One region of the Variovorax stachyos genome, then DNA from elsewhere that is predicted to be linked to it. Evidence: predicted binding sites of a transcription regulator. Region 1 holds the regulator's gene; the other holds the start of a gene.
What was found. The regulator NrdR, encoded in region 1, represses ribonucleotide reductase genes. The targets are predictions, from matches to a motif close to CACNANATNTNGTG.
Positions count from the first base shown of each region.

Region 1 (4,614 bases):
CGCGACTGGCGATAGGCGCAGCACCTCCTCAAGGTGCCATGCGCTGACGTGGATGACCACTGGGAAGCGTGCCGCCTGCGGCCCACAGCAGGCGCTCCGCCGTTCGCCTGGGCAGCCCTTGTTTGTTTGAAGAACAAGGACCATCCGTCTTAAAGGACTGCCATGTACAACCGCCAAACCCTGGTCGAACAGACCGATCCCGAAATCTGGGCCGCCATCCAGGCCGAGCACGCCCGCCAGGAACAGCACATCGAGCTGATCGCGAGCGAAAACTACGCCTCCCCGGCCGTCATGGCCGCGCAAGGCTCGCAGCTCACCAACAAGTACGCCGAGGGCTATCCCGGCAAGCGCTACTACGGCGGCTGCGAACATGTCGACGTCGCCGAGCAGTTGGCCATCGACCGCGTCAAGCAGCTCTTCGGTGCCGACGCGGCCAACGTGCAGGCCCATTGCGGCGCGTCTGCGAACGAGGCCGTGATGCTCGCCTTCCTCAAGCCCGGCGACACCATCATGGGCATGAGCCTGGCCGAAGGCGGCCACCTGACCCATGGCATGCCGCTCAACATGAGCGGCAAGTGGTTCAACGTCGTGAGCTACGGCCTCGATGAAAAAGAAGAAATCGACTACGACGCGATGGAGCGCAAGGCGCACGACGCCATGCCCAAGCTCATCATCGCAGGCGCCTCGGCCTATTCGCTGCGCATCGACTTCGAGCGTTTCGCCAAGGTAGCGAAGGACGTCGGCGCCATTTTCATGGTCGACATCGCCCACTACGCCGGCCTGGTCGCGGCCGGCGTGTACCCCAACCCCGTGCCGCACGCGGACGTGGTGACCTCCACCACCCATAAGAGCCTGCGCGGCCCGCGCGGCGGCATCATCCTGATGAAGTCGCAGCACGAGAAGGTCATCAACAGCGCGATCTTCCCGGGCCTGCAGGGCGGTCCGCTGATGCACGTGATCGCGGCCAAGGCCGTGGCCTTCAAGGAAGCGTTGTCGCCTGAATTCAAGGCCTACCAGCAGCAGGTCGTGAAGAACGCGCAGATCGTGGCCGAGACGCTGAGCGCGCGCGGCCTGCGCATCGTCAGCGGTCGCACGGAAAGCCATGTGATGCTGGTCGACCTGCGCGCCAAGGGCATCACCGGCAAAGAGGCCGAGAGCGTGCTGGGCAGTGCCCACATGACGATCAACAAGAACGCCATCCCCAACGATCCCGAGAAGCCGATGGTGACCAGCGGCGTGCGCATCGGCACGCCCGCCATGACCACCCGCGGCTTCAAGGACGAGGAGGCGCGCCTCACCGCGAACCTGATCGCCGACGTGCTGGACAACCCGCGCGACCCCGCCACGATCGAGGCCGTCCGCGCGAAGGTGCATGCGCTGACCAGCCGCTTTCCGGTTTACCGCTGATCTTGCACATGGCGTCCGCATGAAGTGCCCTTTCTGCGGTCATCTCGAAACGCAGGTCGTCGAGACCCGCGTGTCGGAGGATGCCGACTTCGTGCGGCGCCGCCGTCAGTGCGGCACCTGCGAAAAGCGCTTTACCACCTACGAGCGGCCGGACGTCAACTTCCCGGTGGTGGTCAAGAAGGACGGCAGCCGCGCCGACTTCGACGCCAAGAAGGTCCGCGCCTCGATGATGCTGGCGCTGCGCAAGCGGCCGGTGAGCATCGAACAGATCGACCATGCGCTGCTGCGCATCGAGCAGAAGCTGCTTTCCAGTGGATTGCGCGAGATCGAATCGACCAAGGTCGGCGAGCTGGTGATGCGCGAGCTCAAGCGCATGGACAAGGTGGCTTACGTGCGCTTTGCCTCGGTGTATCGCAGCTTCGAGGACGTGGACGAGTTCAGGCAGTTGCTGCGGGACATTTGACTTTCTGACAAAAGCTCGCCGTCATCGTCAGATGGCGTCAGAGTTCCGGGCTCAACGGCTTCGCAAGGCCGCCCAGCGGCCCCTTCTTTCTCCCCCCTGCCTCCCAGAATCGCCGGCTGAGTCGCCATCCCGGCGACCTCTTTGCTGGGGGCAGTGGTGCAGTCGAGTATTCAACGGCGCAGGCGAGCATCGGGCTTTTCTCTGATCGAGGTGCTCGTCGCACTGCTGGTGCTTTCATTTGGCTTGCTGGGCATGGTGGGCTTGCAGGCGATGGCCTTGCAGAACAACCGCGAAGCCCGACTGCAGTCAGTCGCCGTTGATCTGGCACGCGAACTGGCCGAAATGATGCGCGGCAACAAGAACGTCGCGATGCTGGACACCGCCAATCCCTACATCGGCGATTTCTCTTCCCCGCTCGCCCCGGCCACGGTTTCCGACTGCTTGTCAGTCGGCTCATCATGCGCCAGCGCAACACTGGTTGCCAACGCTGAAATGACAGATTGGCTGGCCCGTGTTGACGAAAACCTTCCGGGCGCACGGGTCAAGGTCTGCTCAGACACGGAACCGTACACCGACGAGGGATTGCCGCGGTGGGATTGCGCGGCAAGTGCAACGAATGACCTTCTCGTCATCAAGATCGGCTGGAGCCATCTCTCGACGAAAGCCGGACAACAAAACCGGAGCATTCGCGCGACCGCAACCGGCTCTGAAAACCGGCCAGGCGTCATCGTGCCCGTGACCGCGGGTAGCACTACGCTATGAAACACGCATCTCGTCTGGGCTCCCTTCAAGGGCATCGTCGTTTGGGTGGCATGACGCTCGTCGAGTTGCTCGTTGCCATGATGGTGGGCTTGCTGATCGTCCTGGCGGCGACTTCTGCATTGCTCGCAGCGCGCCGAGGCTTCACAACTGTCGATTCGGCTTCGCAATTGCGTGACAACGCGCGCTTCGCCACCAGCCTCATTCAGCGCCTGGCAGTTCAGGCCGGCTATCGAGATGTGTCCAATTCCGCAACGAAGCGCAGTGGCACTGCCGGACTAACTGCCAACCCGCTGCCCTACGTATTCGGCTTCGACAATGCCCTGGCAGACAAGGATTCGTTGGACAACGGCAAAACACGACCTCCGGGTTCCTGGGGCGATGTTCTCGTTCTGCGTTTCCAACCCACCGAAACCTTTCCTGGCTCGGGGACGGCAGATGCGGGGATGATCGATTGCAGTGGGTATCCGGCAGACACGCCAGCGAGCAACCGAGACGACGCGCGAACCAGCGTGTTCTTCGTCGACAAGTCCAACGATGGCGAACCGACGCTGAAATGCTATCGATCCGCGACGGGTTCACCTCCTTTCAAGTCAGCGGTGACGCTGATCCGCGGCGTCGAAAATTTTCAGGTGCTATACGGCGTCGATGGGGTCAAGGCCAATACGGCCATTGACCCCACTGACGCCGCTTCGAAGCCAGACACCGTTCCCGACAGCTACCTCCGTGCCGGCCAGTTGTCGGTCGCGGGCGATATCGCAGCCACGCGGGCCAATTGGCGGCGCGTGCGGAGCCTGCGAATCGGACTTGTCCTGCGCAGCGACGCCGCATCCACTCAGAAATCCGAAAAGCGGCCGATTTTTCCCCTCGGCAGTGCCAGCTTCGCCTCCACTGATGACGTTGGCAGCGCGTATGAGGCGCCGGCCGATGATGGCAGGCTGCGGCAAGTCGTGAGCTTCACGGTCCATCTGCGCAACGACCAGGGGCAGTAAATATGAAGCCACCTTTGCAAGCCCGACGCCCAAGGCGCCAGAGCGGCGCTTCTCTGATCGTGGTGCTGCTGATCCTGATCGTCGTTTCGATCCTCGGCGTTGGCGGCGCACAGATCGCCCTCTTGGCAGAGCGCGGGGCACGGAATGACCGCGACATGCAAGTGGCCTGGCAAGCCGCGGAGGCAGCGCTGCAGGACGCGGAATTCGACATCCATGGACCCGGCACCGGCAATCGCAACGCTGTTCTTGGCTCGCTTCAGAACACCAACATGTTCGTTACGGGCTGCGGGAAAGACGTGACCTCGGGCACCATCAGTTCGCTGGGATTGTGCGCACTCCCGGTGAGCGGAAAGCCGGCGTGGCAAACGGTGGATTTCACAGTCACCGGCAGCGATGCACAAACCGCCAAGTTCGGCCGCTTCACCGGCAGGAGCTTCGCAGCCAACGACTCCACAACTCCCAATGGAATAGAGCCGTTCCAAGCACCTCGCTATGTAATCGAGCCCATTCCCGACCCCGGCGAACGGGATCTTTCCTCGACCAACAAATATGTCTTTCGAGTGACTGCCATGGGATTCGGACCGCGCAAAGACATCCAGGCAGTGACTCAAATCATTTATAGAAACTAGCGTGGCGACGCTCATCCTTATGTTCGACTACCTCTGCAATTTCGGACGCTGGTTTCAGAACTTTTTGGCCACGCGCCAACGCCTGCTCGCATGCCTGGCGTTCCCCTCTGTTGCCATTGCAATTTCGCTCGTCGTGCATAGCCAGACGGCTCCGCCTTCAATCCCGCCCGTAGCGCTCGCGGACGATCCTTTGTACGCGACCGGCGCGAGAGAGAAGCCGACCATGGCCTTGGCCCTTTCGGTCGAGTGGCCGACCGTGGGTGCGCAATATTTCAAGGGGCCGACCAACCCAATCGATGACTCTTACGAGAATGGCAAGGAATACATCGGCTACTACGATGCCGAATCCTGCTATGCCTACAAC
Region 1 covers NZ_JBLFFN010000002.1:446,400-451,013, reverse strand. The annotation lists ZMP/ZTP riboswitch at 1-120, shown strand, start outside; gene glyA (serine hydroxymethyltransferase) at 163-1,407, shown strand; gene nrdR (transcriptional regulator NrdR) at 1,427-1,870, shown strand; gene pilV (type IV pilus modification protein PilV) at 2,024-2,632, shown strand; gene ACMGEZ_RS05360 (PilW family protein) at 2,683-3,621, shown strand; gene ACMGEZ_RS05355 (pilus assembly PilX family protein) at 3,624-4,250, shown strand; gene ACMGEZ_RS05350 (pilus assembly protein) at 4,252-4,614, shown strand, end outside.

Region 2 (4,614 bases), on a different contig from region 1:
CGTCGCAGTCGCGCGAGATCCCCATCGCGCAGGCCCAGGGCGCGCCGCGCGAGGTGCGCGTGCGCACGCGACTCACCCGCTCCGCCGAGCGTGGCATCGAGAGCCTGTGCGTGATGTTCCTCCAGGATCTGCGCGAGCTCGAGGCACGCATCCGCACCGAGAAGCTCGCGGCCATGGGGCGCATGTCGGCCGCGGTCGCGCACGAGATCCGCAACCCGCTTGCCGCGATCACCCAGGCCAGTGCGCTGCTGGGCGAAGACCTGGTCGATCCCGGCCACCGGCGGCTGACGACCATGGTCCAGCAGAACGCACAGCGGCTGTCGCGCATCGTCGACGACGTGCTCGACGTCGCCCGCGCCCGCCAGCAGCGCGTGCTGGCGCTCGGCGAACAACTGGTGCTCGATCCCACCGTGCGCACGCTGGCCGAGGAATGGGTGCGGCAAACGCAGCGCCAGGGCGTGCTGCTGGTGCTGGAGGCACCCGGCAGCGTGGTGCGCTTCGACATCGAGCACCTGCGGCGCATCCTCGTGAACCTGCTCGACAACGCGGCGCGCTATGCGGGCGCGCGCGACGGCTCGATCCAGGTGACCACGCGATTGAACGCGGCCGGCCGCGCCAGCCTTCAGGTGTGGAGCGACGGCGCGCCGCTCGAGCCCGCGGTGCAGCGCCATCTGTTCGAACCCTTCTTTTCGTCCGAGAGCCGCTCCAGCGGCCTCGGCCTCTATCTGTGCCGCGAGTTGTGCGAGCGTCACGGCGCCACCATCGGCTACGAGCGCCGTGCCCTGCCGGCGGGCGGGCCGGAGGGCAATGAATTCGCCGTCACCTTCGTGCCGGGCGAAGGCGGGCTGACACAATAGCGCCGTGAGCAGCCTCAATCCGCCCGCGCCCCGCCCCGCCCAGATCCTGGTCGTCGACGACGAGCCCGACCTGCGCACGCTCTACGAGCTCACGCTGCTGCGCGAGGGCTACCGCGTCGAGGCGGCTGGCAGCGTGTCGGAGGCGCGTGAACATCTGGACGCCGGCCGCTTCGATGCCGTGATCACCGACATGCGCCTGCCCGACGGGCTTGGCATGGAGATCCTGCAGCGCATCCAGCAGGAGCAGCGCAGCGAGCGTTGCGTGGTGATGACGGCCTACGGCTCGGCCGAGAACGCGGTCGAGGCCCTGAAGGCGGGCGCCTTCGACTACCTGACCAAGCCGGTGGATCTCAAGCAGTTCCGCACCGTCGTGGCTTCGGCGGTGCAGGCGCAGGCCGCACCCGCGCGGCCGGTGCGCCAGGCGGAGGACAACGGCAGCAAGCTGGCCGCGACCATCGGCAACGCGGGCACGGCGGCGCTCGAAAGGCTGGTCGGCAACTCCGAGCCGATGCGCCTGGTCAAGTCACGCATCGCCAAGGTCGCCCGCGGCATGGCACCGGTGCTGGTGCGCGGCGAGTCCGGCACCGGCAAGGAGCTGGCGGCGCGCGCGGTGCATGCGTGCAGCCAGCGCAGCGACGGGCCCTTCGTCGCGGTCAACTGCGGCGCCATTCCCGAGAACCTGCTCGAGGCCGAGTTCTTCGGCGCCAGAAAAGGCTCCTACACCGGCTCCTCGCAAGACCGCGACGGCTACTTCCAGGCCGCGCGTGGCGGCACGCTCTTCCTCGACGAGATCGGCGACCTGCCGCTGGCGATGCAGTCCAAGCTGCTGCGCGCGATCCAGGAACGCAGCGTGCGGCCGATCGGCTCGACCCAGGAAGACGCAGTCGACGTGCGCATCGTGAGCGCCACGCACAAGGACCTGCAGGCCGAGGTGCAGGCCGGCCGTTTCCGCCAGGATCTGTTCTACCGGCTCAACGTGATCGAGATCGCGGTGCCGGCGCTGCGCGAGCGTCGCGAGGACCTGCCGGCGCTCTGCGAGGCGCTGCTGGCCCGGATCGCGCGCGACGCCGGCATGCCGATCCCCGCGCTGTCGCCCGAGGTGCTGCAGCGGCTGTCGCAGCATCCGCTCAACGGCAACGTGCGCGAGCTCGAGAACCTGCTCCACCGTGCAGTCGCCCTGAGCGACGGCGATGTGCTGCATATCGATGTCTCGAGCCCCGCGGCACTGCTCGAGCCCGCGAGCACGTCGCCCACGACAGCGGCACAGGCACCGGCCGAACAGCCGCAAGCCGCGCCGGCTGCCGCGAAACCCGCCACGGTGCCGAGCGATCTGCAAAGCTATCTGGACCAGCAGGAACGCGAGATCCTCGTGCGCGCGCTGCAGGAAAGCGGCTTCAATCGCACCGCGGCCGCGGCGCGCCTGGGCCTGAGCCTGCGGCAGATCCGCTATCGCATCGCGCGCCTGGGCATTGCGACGCCCGGCGGCGACGACAACAATGGCAGCGGCGCCGACGACTGAGGGCCGCAGCGCGGAGCTCTGGCAAGACGGCTGGTACCGCTTCGCTCGATCGCTGCGCTCCCCGAACTTCGGACCGCGCCCGGCCGGCGCGCAGATCGACCTGATCGTGCTGCATTCGATCAGCCTCCCGCCCGGCCGCTACGGGGGCGACGAGGTGCAGCAGCTCTTCACGAACCAGCTGGACTGGGATGCGCATCCCTACTTCGACAGCATCCGCGGCCTCGAGGTGTCTGCGCATTTCTATGTGCGGCGCAACGGCGAGCTCTGGCAGTTCGTGAGCTGCGACGACCGCGCCTGGCACGCGGGACCCTCGTTCTGGCGCGGCCGCGCCAACTGCAACGACGATTCGATCGGCATCGAGCTCGAGGGCCAGGAGGGCGAGCGCTTCGAATTCGCGCAATACGAAACCCTGGCCAGTCTCTGTCCTGCCATCGCGCAGCGCTACGCCATCGCGTTCGTCGCGGGCCACGAGCACATCGCGCCCGGCCGGAAGGCGGACCCCGGCAGCGGCTTCGACTGGCTGCTTCTGCAACAGCAGTTGGGCTGGGAGCGAACGATGTTTCCCGACACGGTCATGGCGCGCTGAATTTTTTCAATCTTCGCCGCGACCCCGATGCGCGGGCGCCACGCCGCCGACATCGCCGCCTTGGCACGCAGCCGCTCAGCAACCATGCGCCTTCCAAGCCCAAATGCGTTCGCAGGGCGCATGGAGAGCGGTACGCGCTAAGGTGGTTCAGTAACGATGCGGCATAGCTCCCCATCCAGGCCGCTTTCAGGGGATGCATGCCATTGAACTACAAGGAAAACACTACATCTAGTGGGTTGTGGCCCTCTGAGACCCCAGATATAGTGTGCCCTGCCCCGTGCCCTCATGCCGAACAACCGGCCAGACGCGGCACGGCCGCCCCAACAAGAATTGCCTACAGAGGACCGAATGCAAACTGCCCAGAACCATCCCGCCACGTCCCGCGCCGTTCCCTCGACGCCGCAACAAGCCCGTGACAAGGCCGGCTCCCCCGCCGGCAATGCGCTCGCCAATTACCAGATCATCCGCCGCAACGGCGCGGTCGTTCCCTTCGAGCCCAACAAGATCGCGCTCGCGATGATGAAGGCCTTCCTCGCGGTGCACGGCACCCAGGGCGCCGCCTCCGCCAGCGTGCGCGAGACGGTCGATACCCTGACCCAGGGCGTGGTGCGCGCCATGCTGCGCTCGCGCCCGGGCGGCGGCACCTTCCACATCGAGGACGTGCAGGACCAGGTCGAGCTCGGCCTGATGCGCGGCGGCCATCACGAGATCGCTCGCGCCTATGTTCTGTACCGCGAGCGGCGCGCGCAGGAGCGCTCCAGGCAAGGCGAGCAGGATGCCCCGATCGCCGTCTCCACGCTGCACGTGCTCGACCGCGGCGAGCGCGTGGCGCTCGACCTCAACGAGCTCAAGGGCCTGATCGCGTCCGCCTGCGCCGGCCTCGGCGAAAGCATCACCGACGGCCCCATCGTGGCCGAGACCATGCGCAATCTCTACGACGGCGTGCCGCTCGACGAGGTCTACAAGGCCTCCATCCTCGCCGCCCGCACGCTGATCGAGAAGGACCCGGACTACACCTTCGCCACCGCGCGCCTGTTGCTGCACACGATCTTCAAGGAAGTGGTCGGCCGCGAAGTGCCAGCCGCCGCTCGCGCCGAGGCCTATGCCGACAACTTCCCGCTGTTCATCAAGAAGGGCGTCGACAACGAGTTGCTCGACGAGAAGCTGCTGCAATACGACCTGTCCCGCCTCGGCGCCGCGCTCAAGCCCGAGCGCGACCTGCAGTTCGACTATCTCGGCCTGCAGACCCTGTACGACCGCTACTTCCTGCACGTGCGCAAGACCCGCATCGAGCTGCCGCAGGCTTTCTTCATGCGCGTGGCGATGGGCCTGGCGCTGAACGAAATCGACCGCGAGGCGCGCGCGATCGAGTTCTACGAGGTACTGTCCTCCTTCGACTTCATGTCCAGCACGCCGACGCTGTTCAACAGCGGCACGCTGCGCTCGCAGCTCTCCAGCTGCTACCTGACCACCGTGCCCGACGACCTGGACGGCATCTACGAGTCCATCAAGGAAAACGCCCTGCTCTCCAAGTTCGCGGGCGGCCTGGGCAACGACTGGACCCGTGTGCGCGCGCTGGGCAGCCACATCAAGGGCACCAACGGCGAGTCGCAGGGCGTGGTGCCCTTCCTCAAGGTCGTGAACGACACGGC
Region 2 covers NZ_JBLFFN010000009.1:72,164-76,777, forward strand. The annotation lists gene ACMGEZ_RS17715 (two-component system sensor histidine kinase NtrB) at 1-857, shown strand, start outside; gene ACMGEZ_RS17720 (sigma-54-dependent transcriptional regulator) at 862-2,376, shown strand; gene ampD (1,6-anhydro-N-acetylmuramyl-L-alanine amidase AmpD) at 2,354-2,962, shown strand; gene ACMGEZ_RS17730 (ribonucleoside-diphosphate reductase subunit alpha) at 3,311-4,614, shown strand, end outside.
Region 2: the regulator NrdR is predicted to act here: its motif matches at 3,183-3,196, upstream of ACMGEZ_RS17730 (ribonucleoside-diphosphate reductase subunit alpha).